DNA from 3 places in the Pantoea osteomyelitidis genome. Region 1 is predicted to be linked to each of the others. Evidence: predicted binding sites of a transcription regulator. Region 1 holds the regulator's gene; each other region holds the start of a gene.
What was found. The regulator LexA, encoded in region 1, represses DNA repair genes until DNA is damaged. The targets are predictions, from matches to a motif close to TNCTGTATGTACATACAGNA.
Positions count from the first base shown of each region.

Region 2: a site for LexA is predicted at 2,028-2,047, ahead of sulA (SOS-induced cell division inhibitor SulA). Genes of this name have one in related genera too.
Region 3: a site for LexA is predicted at 2,194-2,213, ahead of ABU178_RS11725 (DinI-like family protein). Genes of this name have one in related genera too.

Region 1 covers NZ_JBGFSN010000003.1:32,072-35,351, forward strand. The annotation lists gene plsB (glycerol-3-phosphate 1-O-acyltransferase PlsB) at 1-647, opposite strand, end outside; gene ABU178_RS02400 (diacylglycerol kinase) at 776-1,144, shown strand; gene lexA (transcriptional repressor LexA) at 1,251-1,865, shown strand; gene dinF (MATE family efflux transporter DinF) at 1,977-3,280, shown strand, end outside.
Region 2 covers NZ_JBGFSN010000004.1:563,772-567,051, reverse strand. The annotation lists gene yccS (YccS family putative transporter) at 1-1,232, shown strand, start outside; gene ABU178_RS07585 (TfoX/Sxy family DNA transformation protein) at 1,229-1,858, opposite strand; gene sulA (SOS-induced cell division inhibitor SulA) at 2,068-2,562, shown strand; gene ompA (porin OmpA) at 2,914-3,280, shown strand, end outside.
Region 3 covers NZ_JBGFSN010000004.1:1,401,418-1,404,697, reverse strand. The annotation lists gene ABU178_RS11740 (hypothetical protein) at 1-204, shown strand, start outside; gene ABU178_RS11735 (SOS response-associated peptidase family protein) at 324-1,004, shown strand; gene ABU178_RS11730 (hypothetical protein) at 1,174-1,503, opposite strand; gene ABU178_RS11725 (DinI-like family protein) at 1,915-2,154, opposite strand; gene iraP (anti-adapter protein IraP) at 2,344-2,634, shown strand; gene ABU178_RS11715 (DUF6388 family protein) at 2,829-3,152, opposite strand.

The sequences.
Region 1 (3,280 bases):
TCCTGGCGCGCCGGCAGGCTCGGGCCAATCGCCGCCAGACGCTGGCGGGCGAAGTGAATACGCGCCACGCGCGCCAGCTTTTGAGCGATCGATTGGTCGGTGCCGTGTTCCGTCGCCATACGACGCAGGGAGACGGTAGGCGAGAAACGCACAAAGCTGTCGCGCCCGAGCCAGAGAATGGCGAAGAATTTTTGCAGGCCGTTCAGCATGCGCAAATGCGGCGTCGGCTCGCCCTGAACTTCGCGACCCGGCGCACGGCCAAACATCATCGAGACCGGCAGCATCTGCACGTCCAGCTGCGGGTTGCTGCGATGCAGATCGAGATACTCGTGAAAAATTTTCACCGATTCCAGATTCGGCACGAAATAGGGAAAAAGGCGCGGCCCGTCATGAATAAAAACATGACGCGGCAACAGTGCGCCGTCTATTTCCAGCGGCTCCAGCGGATCGGGCAGATGGTGCTTAATACATTGAGCACGCAGCGCCAGCAGATCGGCTTTGGAATCGTAGGGCAATACATACATAACAGGCCGGGTCGAATCCAGTCCGAGTTCGGAAACGGGATCGGCGGGAATGGCCTTACTTTTCACCAAAATAGAGAGTGGTAAATTGAGCAATTTGTAATAAAGTTTACGCCAACCTGACATAGACAACATGAAGCCTCTTGTTAGCAAAGCGCCGCAAGCATACCAGAAAGCGCAGCGAAGATCTGTGGGGGCGCCAAAAGCACACCGCTCCGACATTGACGTCAAACCATTCAAAGGGTTCCCATATTATGGCAAATAACGTTACCGGCTTGACGCGAATCATAAATGCCGCCGGTTATTCATGGAAGGGCCTGCGCGCCGCCTGGCAGCATGAGGCGGCATTTCGTCAGGAGGTTCTCGCAGCGATCGTGGCCATCGTTATCGCCTGCTGGATCGACGTAGACGTTATCTCCCGCGTGTTGATGATCGGCGCCGTGGTGCTGGTCGTCATCGTGGAGATTCTCAACAGCGCCATCGAAGCAGTGGTCGACCGTATCGGCCAGGAGCGTCATCCCCTTGCCGGTCAGGCGAAAGATATGGGTTCCGCCGCCGTGTTGCTGAGTATTTTACTGGCGCTTTTTGTCTGGATCACGCTGCTCTGGACGCATTTGCGATAGGCTTTCCGGAATTGGCTAAACCGCTGCTTTTTCCCTCTGTTTCGGTTTTCATTTCACCAATACCTGTATATACTCACAGCGACTGTATAAACAACCAGGGGGCGGGATGAAAGCATTAACCAGCAGGCAGCAGCAGGTCTATGACCTGATTCGCGACCATATTAACCAGACGGGCATGCCGCCGACACGCGCGGAAATCGCTTCGCAGCTGGGCTTTCGCTCACCTAACGCAGCTGAAGAGCATCTTAAAGCGCTGGCGCGTAAGGGCGTAATTGAGATTGTCTCAGGGGCTTCGCGCGGGATTCGTCTCCTGATGGAAGAAGAGCCGAGCGCAGGACTGCCGTTGATTGGCCGCGTCGCCGCCGGTGAGCCGCTGCTGGCGCAGGAGCACATCGAAGGTCACTATCACGTTGATCCTAACCTGTTTAAACCCAATGCGGATTTCCTGCTGCGCGTCAGCGGGATGTCGATGAAAGATATCGGCATTATGGATGGCGATCTGCTCGCGGTACATAAAACTCAGGATGTACGCAACGGGCAGGTAGTGGTTGCGCGCATTGATGATGAAGTCACGGTAAAACGCTGGAAAAAACAGGGATCGATCGTGCAGCTGTTGCCGGAAAACAATGAATTCCAGCCTATCGTGGTCGACACGCGTCAGCAGTCGTTGACGATTGAAGGCCTGGCGGTGGGTATCGTTCGCAACGGCGAATGGTTCTAAGCGCATTTTCTGTACCGATGCGGAATAACCCGCATTCCGCATCGGTCATCTGCTTTAACGCTGTCACGATAAAATAAACAGGCGCAAGCGGCCTGAGGCATGGATTTGCTGATGCGTTTTTTCTCTTCTACTGACAGAAATTTGTGGCGGCTGGCGCTGCCTATGATCCTTTCCAATATCACCGTTCCGCTGCTTGGTCTGGTAGATACTGCCGTTATTGGTCATCTCAATAGCCCGGTTTATCTCGGCGGCGTTGCGGTTGGCGCTACGGCGACCAGCTTCCTGTTTATGCTGCTGCTGTTCCTGCGTATGAGCACCACGGGCCTGACGGCACAGGCCTTTGGCGCTGGCGACAAGGCCGCCCTGGCGCGTGCCCTGATACAACCCCTGATAATCGCTTTAGCCGCCGGCCTGGTTTTCATTTTGCTGCGCGGTCCCCTGAGCGAGTTAGCCACCCGCATCGTTGGCGGCGACGGCCAGGTGCTGCAACAGGCTAAAATCTTCATTCATATTCGCTGGCTCAGCGCACCCGCCACGCTCGCGAATCTGGTGATTCTCGGCTGGCTGCTCGGTGTGCAGTATGCGCGCGCGCCGGTGCTGCTGCTGATTGTAGGTAACCTGGTCAATATCGTGCTGGATATCTGGCTGGTATTAGGTCTGCATCAGGGAGTGGCCGGCGCGGCGGCGGCCACGGCGCTCGCGGAATATGTCACCCTGGCGGTGGGGCTGCTGTTAGTCTGGCGCGTGCTGAAGCTGCGGGGAATTGATGGCGCGCTGCTGAAGCAGAGCTGGCGCGGCGATTTTAATCGCCTGCTGCGCCTGAATCGCGACATCATGCTGCGCTCTTTGCTGCTTCAGCTCTGCTTTGCTTCCCTGACGATTTTGGGCGCGCGTATCGGCCCGCAGGTCGTGGCGGTAAATGCCGTTTTGCTGATGTTCCTTACCTTTACCGCCTATGCGCTTGATGGTTTCGCCTATGCGGTAGAAGCTTTTTCCGGAGAGGCCTGGGGGGCGCAGGATGGCAGCCAGCTGCTTCGGGTCTGGCATGCCGCCTGTCGTCAGGCAGGTCTGGTTGCGCTGGTCTTCGCGCTGTTTTATGCCCTGAGCGGTGAATGGATCGTCTCGCTGTTGACCTCGCTCGACTCTCTGCGTGAAATGGCGGATCGCTTTCTGATCTGGCAGGTCATTATGCCGCTGGCGGGCGTCTGGTGTTATTTACTGGATGGCATGTTTATCGGCGCCACGCGCGGTCGTGAAATGCGTAATGGTATGGCGATTGCCGCGCTGGGTTATGGTTTAACGCTGTTCACGTTACCCTGGCTGGGTAATCACGGCTTATGGCTGGCCTTGATGGTTTTCCTGCTGCTGCGGGGCGTCACGCTCTGGGCTATCTGGCGCAGGCACTGGCGGCAAAA
Region 2 (3,280 bases), on a different contig from region 1:
ATGACGCGCGCTTCGAGCGTGCGTTTATGCATCTGCAAACCGCGCTGGAACGTCTGCAGCAAAGCGCGCCAGAGGAAGCCAATATCCGCGCGCTTTTTTGGCTGCTGCGCAATTTGCGCGCCATCGATGCTCAGCTGGCGTCCCTTGAATCGGAACAGACGCTGGCCGATCCGGCCAATCAGAGCGATATCGACCTCTCCCGCGAAGGCCTCAGCGGCTGGAGCGATATCCGGCTGCGTCTCAGCCGTCATCTTTCGCCCGCCTCACCCCTGTTTCGCCATGCCGTGCGTATGACGACGGTGCTCTGTATTGGTTACGCCTTTATTCAGATAACCGGGCTTGAGCGCGGCTACTGGATCCTGCTCACCAGTCTGTTTGTCTGTCAGCCGAACTATAACGCCACGCGACGTCGTCTGGCGCTGCGCATCATCGGCACCCTGGCCGGGATCGCCATTGGCCTGCCGGTGCTCTGGCTGGTGCCTTCTGCGGAAGGCCAGCTGATTCTTATCGTCTTAAGCGGTGTGCTGTTTTTCGCTTTTCGTCAGGTGCAGTATGCCCAGGCCACGCTGTTTATTACCCTGCTGGTACTGCTCTGCTTCAATCTGCTGGGCGAAGGCTTTGAGGTGGCGTTGCCGCGCATTATCGACACCCTGCTCGGCTGCGCGCTCGCCTGGCTGGCGGTGGCATTTATCTGGCCCGACTGGCGCTTTCGTCGCCTGTCGGCGGTGGCTGACCGGGCGCTGACGGCAAACTGCCGCTATCTGGATGCGATTCTTGAGCAGTATCATCAGGGCAAAGATAACCGTCTCGCCTACCGTATCGCCCGGCGCGATGCGCATAATGCCGATGCCGAACTCGCCTCTGTGGTTTCCAATATGAGCGGCGAAGCGCGCACAAAGCAGGGACTGCGTGAATCCGCCTTCCGTTTACTCTGTCTTAACCACTCTTTTCTCAGCTATATCTCAGCGCTGGGCGCTCATCGGGAGAAGTTAACCCAGCAGGAGCTGTTGGCCTTGCTGGACGATGTGGTTTGCTATGTCGAAGATGTGTTGCAGGTGAATGTCGTCAGCGATGAGCAGGCCGAAAAGATGCGGCAAGCGCTGGCAAGCCGCATCAGTCAGACCGAAGTGAATCCTGAAACCCGGGCACCGCTGGTTTTGCAGCAGACCGGGCTTCTGGTTGCGCTATTGCCGGAAGTGGCTCGCTTACGAAAAATACTGTCCATTACCTAAGGGTTAAGCGTATCGGGTAGCGCCTCCTGCCCGATCGCTTTCAGATACCATTCATTTAATTCCGTTTTTACCTCCTGTGGCAACGCGGCCTGATGCTGGCCGGATATTGCCCCTTGCAGCGCCAGCAGCGTTTTCAGTCCCAGATGTTTATTTAACGCTTTCAGCTTCAGCCAGCTTTGCTTGGCGCCAGCTTCGCGCAGATGCGCCGCGGTACAGATCCCGACCTGCCGCAACATCATCTCGATACGCAGGCTTAAGTTAGGTAAGTCCTTTAGCCGCTGCGAGATATTTTTCCTGTCATGATGGATACGCGCTTCCTGCAGCGAGGCCTGTGACAGCGTCAGCAAGCGATCAGGATTGCGCCAGAGCGTGTCATCCACTTTGTAATAATCAAGAATAACAGGTATGCCGCGCTTTCGGGAAACAAGGAGCGGTAAGGCGCGTTCTGCCGCATAGCCCCGTAACGCTTCGCTGGCGCGCAGATAGAGTTCGCCTTCATTTATCAGCGCAAAGACAACCTTTTCGACAGAAAGCGCATAACCGCCAAACTGCGTACGGGACTCAATGTTGCCCAGCGCGGCGAGCTGCTGCCTGGATTGTTCAATCACCTGGAGAGACTTCTTCATGCTATAACCTCCCTGTAGAGGAAACGTATTAATCCCCTGAAAATCATGCATTTAAAAGATAAAAAAAACGCGTTATGTGTTCAATGAATAAATACGATTCCCGCCGCTCTTGTTGTGAAAATGCGAGACGCTTTCCGAAAATGAGGTTGATCTCTGTGCATAAAAACAGTACTGTATATTCATACAGTTCATCACTGAGTGATAACCCCATGCGTACTGAACTCATGAAAAAAGCTGGTCCACACGCCCGTTATGCATCGACTTCCACCCCCCGCTTCTCCTCCGGGTGGATCACTGAACTGAGCTATCACGATCAACAACCCGGAATGATGCAGATGCTGCTTCTGCCTTTGCTACAGCAGTTAAGTCTTGAATCACGCTGGCAGCTCTGGCTGACGCCTGCCCATAAGCTGAATCGCGAATGGCTACAGCAGTCGGGTTTGCCGCTGGAAAAGAGCATGCATATTGCGCATTCGGATCGTTTTAGTACGGTTGAAGCGATGATCAAAGCATTACGTACCGGTAATTACAGCGTGGTGTTGGCATGGATTCATTATGAGCTGAACGATCAGGAACGACGTGAGTTAGAAAAGGCCGCAGCCGAAGGTCAGGCGCTTGGACTTATCATGCGATCGAGCAATTCCGTCAAAGTTGCTTCGCGACCAGCAAACCAGCTGAAAATTCAGTCTACTTTGTTTCATTAAGTAAAATTGAGATTTATCTCAGTGGTTTGTTTTACTGTTTTATCGCTAACTCACTGATTCTCTTACTTCCAGCTTTGACAATGGGTTAGCGGAATTACAGAGCTTTTCTTACGGCAATATCACCATGTGCATTGTGAGAAAGTGTGTATAAATCGCTGTTTTTTTACCGCGCAACGTCACATCGTACTTGTAAGTTTCCAATCTCGTTGTAGACTTTACCTCGCCAGGGTGCTCAATAACCTCCGTTTTTTTTCGGTAGAGTCATAAGCGAGCGTTTGGACCCGGCGAAGGATTACAACCAAGAGCAACCTTTTTGCTCATTGCCTATTTGGATGATAACGAGGCGCAAAAATGAAAAAGACAGCTATCGCAATTGCAGTGGCACTGGCTGGCTTCGCTACCGTAGCGCAGGCCGCTCCTAAAGATAACACCTGGTATACCGGTGCTAAACTGGGCTGGTCTCAGTATCACGATACTGGTTACTACGGTAATGGTTACGTAAACAACGATGGTCCGACTCATGAAAGCCAGCTTGGCGCTGGTGCATTCCTGGGTTATCAGGCTAATCCTTACCTGGGCTTCGAGCTGGGTTATGACTGGCTGGGCCGTATGCCGTATAAAGGCAACACCATCAACGGCGCGTACAAAGCACAGGGCATTCAGCTGGCAGCGAAACTGAGCTACCCGATCAATGACGATCTGGACGTGTATACCCGTC
Region 3 (3,280 bases), on a different contig from region 1:
CCGGCAACGGAAAGCACGGCTACGGCCAGCGAGCAGGCTTCCACGGCTCAGGTATCAGAGCCTGACGTTTCCAGCCTGACGGCGGAGATTAAGAAAGGGGTTGAAGACTTTGACCGGGCGTTTAGTTTCGTTGAGCAGGGAGTTGCGCTGTTGGGCAATGCCGCGAAAGCGGAACTGAAAGTATTGGCTCAGAAGTACCTGTAAATGCCATGAGATTGGTTACAACATGCATCTGGTCAGGGAGGACCATTATTCCTTCAGCCGCAGAGCAGGGCACAGCAGCTTTCCACTATGCGCGCTATGCTTGAAAAAAGGAGGAACATATGTGCGGACGATTTGCTCAGTATCAGCCACGGGAAGCTTATCTGAACCCTCTCAAGGGAGAAGATAACGATATCCCTTACGATCCCATGCCCATCGAGCGCTTTAACGTGGCGCCGGGCACTAAGGTGCTGTTGCTTAACCAGCGAGACGGCAGCTTGCATCTGGATCCTGTTTTATGGGGCTATGCGCCTGAATGGTGGGATAAAGCGCCGCTGATCAATGCGCGCAGCGAAACGGCGGCTAGCGGACGTATGTTTAAACCCCTCTGGAACCACGGGCGGGCTATCGTCCCGGCAGACGGCTGGTTTGAATGGAAACGGGCGGCAGATAAAAAACAACCTTATTTTATCCATGCCGGCAACGACGCGCCGCTCTATTTTGCCGCCATTGGTAAAGCGCCTTACGACCGACCGCATGAGAAAGAGGGATTTGTGATTGTCACCGCCGCCAGTGATAAGGGAATGGTGGATATTCATGACCGGCGGCCATTAGTGCTGACTGCCGAAGCGGCATTGGCGTGGATGAGTGAGGAAACCTCACCAACGCGTGCTGCGGAGATAGCGCATGACGGGGCGGTAAAAGAAGATGAATTTATCTGGCATCCGGTCACGATAAAAGTAGGCAGCGTTAAAAATCAGAGTAAAGATCTGATTGAGGAAATTGACAACCCGATTGTATAAAATAAAAAAATAACGCATCGGGTTTGATTTAATCTGACTTTATCGCTTTGATAAATAAATGCCTTCAGTTGCAAATATCAACTTTCAGTTATCCATCAGTCACTTTCTGCCAGTCTGAACAGAGGTGAAAAAAATGCGAAGCGACAAAAGGCGAGTCAGCGGGACGTAATCAGCGATAGCTAATAGTCATAATCGCTAATTTTTTATCTTTATCTATCCAGCGTAGTTGCGTGGTGCCGATGTTACCTGGCAGATAACCTTGAGTATCTGCTTTCATCATTATTGGCTGCGACAGCCATTTACCCTGACGGTAACAGCGTATACGGGGAGCCGTGTCGGCACCGCTGGTTTCACAGCCATCCTCAACGATCTTCCCCTGAAAATGCACCGTCCCGGTATCTGCAGCGGCGGTCATCGGCAGCGATAACGCAGAAAAGAAAACAGCAGGGAAAATCGTTTTCAGAAAAAAAATCTTCTTTTTTTTCAGCCTTACATACATACAGGTTTCTCCTTTTATCTTATCACTATCGCTTTTGATTATCGGTCAGGATGATAATAATTTTAGTTGTAACGTGCTTTCCTGTAGATAAAGGCGTAAATATATTCTTTCACTGCTGTTATTTGATTTACGGATGCGCTTTATTTTCTGCACGAAAAGTAGAGTGAAGCGGATGATTAAAGCAGTAAAATTTCCGGCTGAGCTAATAGCATATCGGCGGGATAATTCTTTATAAATTCAGTCATGCATTCTGAATTAAAGAAAACCTTTATTAGGTTCTGTGATATTTAACCTTAAGGATCAATAAGTCGCAGAGTGTGAACGGCGAAGCCGTGACAATGGCGATTCGGGGTAGCGGAATCGCCTCTGTTGCGGCCATCAGCAGCGCATTTTATCGCTGAGGTGACGGGCTTAGTCTGCTACCAGCCACATCTCCGCTTCGTCAAACATCTCTTCAATAATACGCGCCAGCGTCGCTTTATCATTCTTGCTCATATCGGTTTCAATGGCGTTACGTTCCATGGGTTTCACCTTGACTTCCAGCTCAGGGAAAACCCGATGTACACGCTTCTCCAGTTCCTGCAAAATCATCTCGCGGGCGCCGGGCAGACCGGCAACGTTGCGCTTGTCGTAAATCAGTTCAACAAACATTTGAGGGTTCCATTAGGCTAACACTAAACTGCGCAATAATACTGTAAATCCAAACAGTATCAAGAGCGGAACCCCTCTGCCAGAGGAATAATTTATTTTTACGGCGCATTTCGCAAACTCGTCGCATTGTTGTTTAATCAGGCTTTAAACAGCGGATAGTGACCAGGTGGAACGCTCAGGAGCACAGACATGAAACAGTTGGTCATTGATATGTTAATGAAAATGGCAACGATGGATGTAGAGGCGAAGGAGTTAACCGCGCAGGTGGAAGCGCAATCGTTGCTTGTTGCGGCCTTGCTGATTCAGGCGAAATCAGAGAATTCACTGACAATCACAGAAACGGTACAGGAAGCTATCGTAACGGCGTCACGCTCCTCGGCGGAATTTTTGCAGACCGATGTGGATTTGTTGCTGACGCACGTTAATCGTTTATTGGCTGTCGCGCGTTTTGTAGAGGTTAAAGCGGAGCAGGCGGGGTAAAAAAATGAACCTCTGGAGGTGGAAATCCAGCGACACCTCCAGAGGTTGTGCACAAGCACTATTCGTTCAAGGACAATCTACGACCTGAGTCGTGGAGTAAACTTATACGACATTGCACAGCTTGTACAACTTTATACTGGCAAAGGGCGTCTGGTTGGAGGTGTATAAATAATGCAATTTTACGCCAGCGCCTTTTACAGCTCGTTTTTGCGGCAAAACTCTTCCCAGCTCATCCCTAACGCTTCTGCATGGGATTTGAGATAGGCTTCGATAGCATCTGCCGCCACGGCCTTATCCGGCTCGGCGAGCTGAATGGAAAACAGTATACCGTCGAGCTTCTTCTGACGTAAAAAGGCAGCGTAGATGCGCTCGGCATGCAAATTTTTCAATGCCGTCAGCGACATACCTGCTTCACGCGCCTCCGCCTCGCTGAGTTCATTGAGCGCGGCCTGAAAATCGGGATGGGCGGTTAAAAACATTTCACGCGCGCGGGCGTAATACTCTTCTGGGGTTTTCATGCGCTTTTCCTGCGTTTTATTCACTGCGCAAGTGTAACCTCTGGAAAGAAGCTTGTCAGGCACACAGACTTTTCCTGGCTTTAGCGTATTGAATAAAACGCGCTTTGCACGCCGGCAGAGGAAAAATC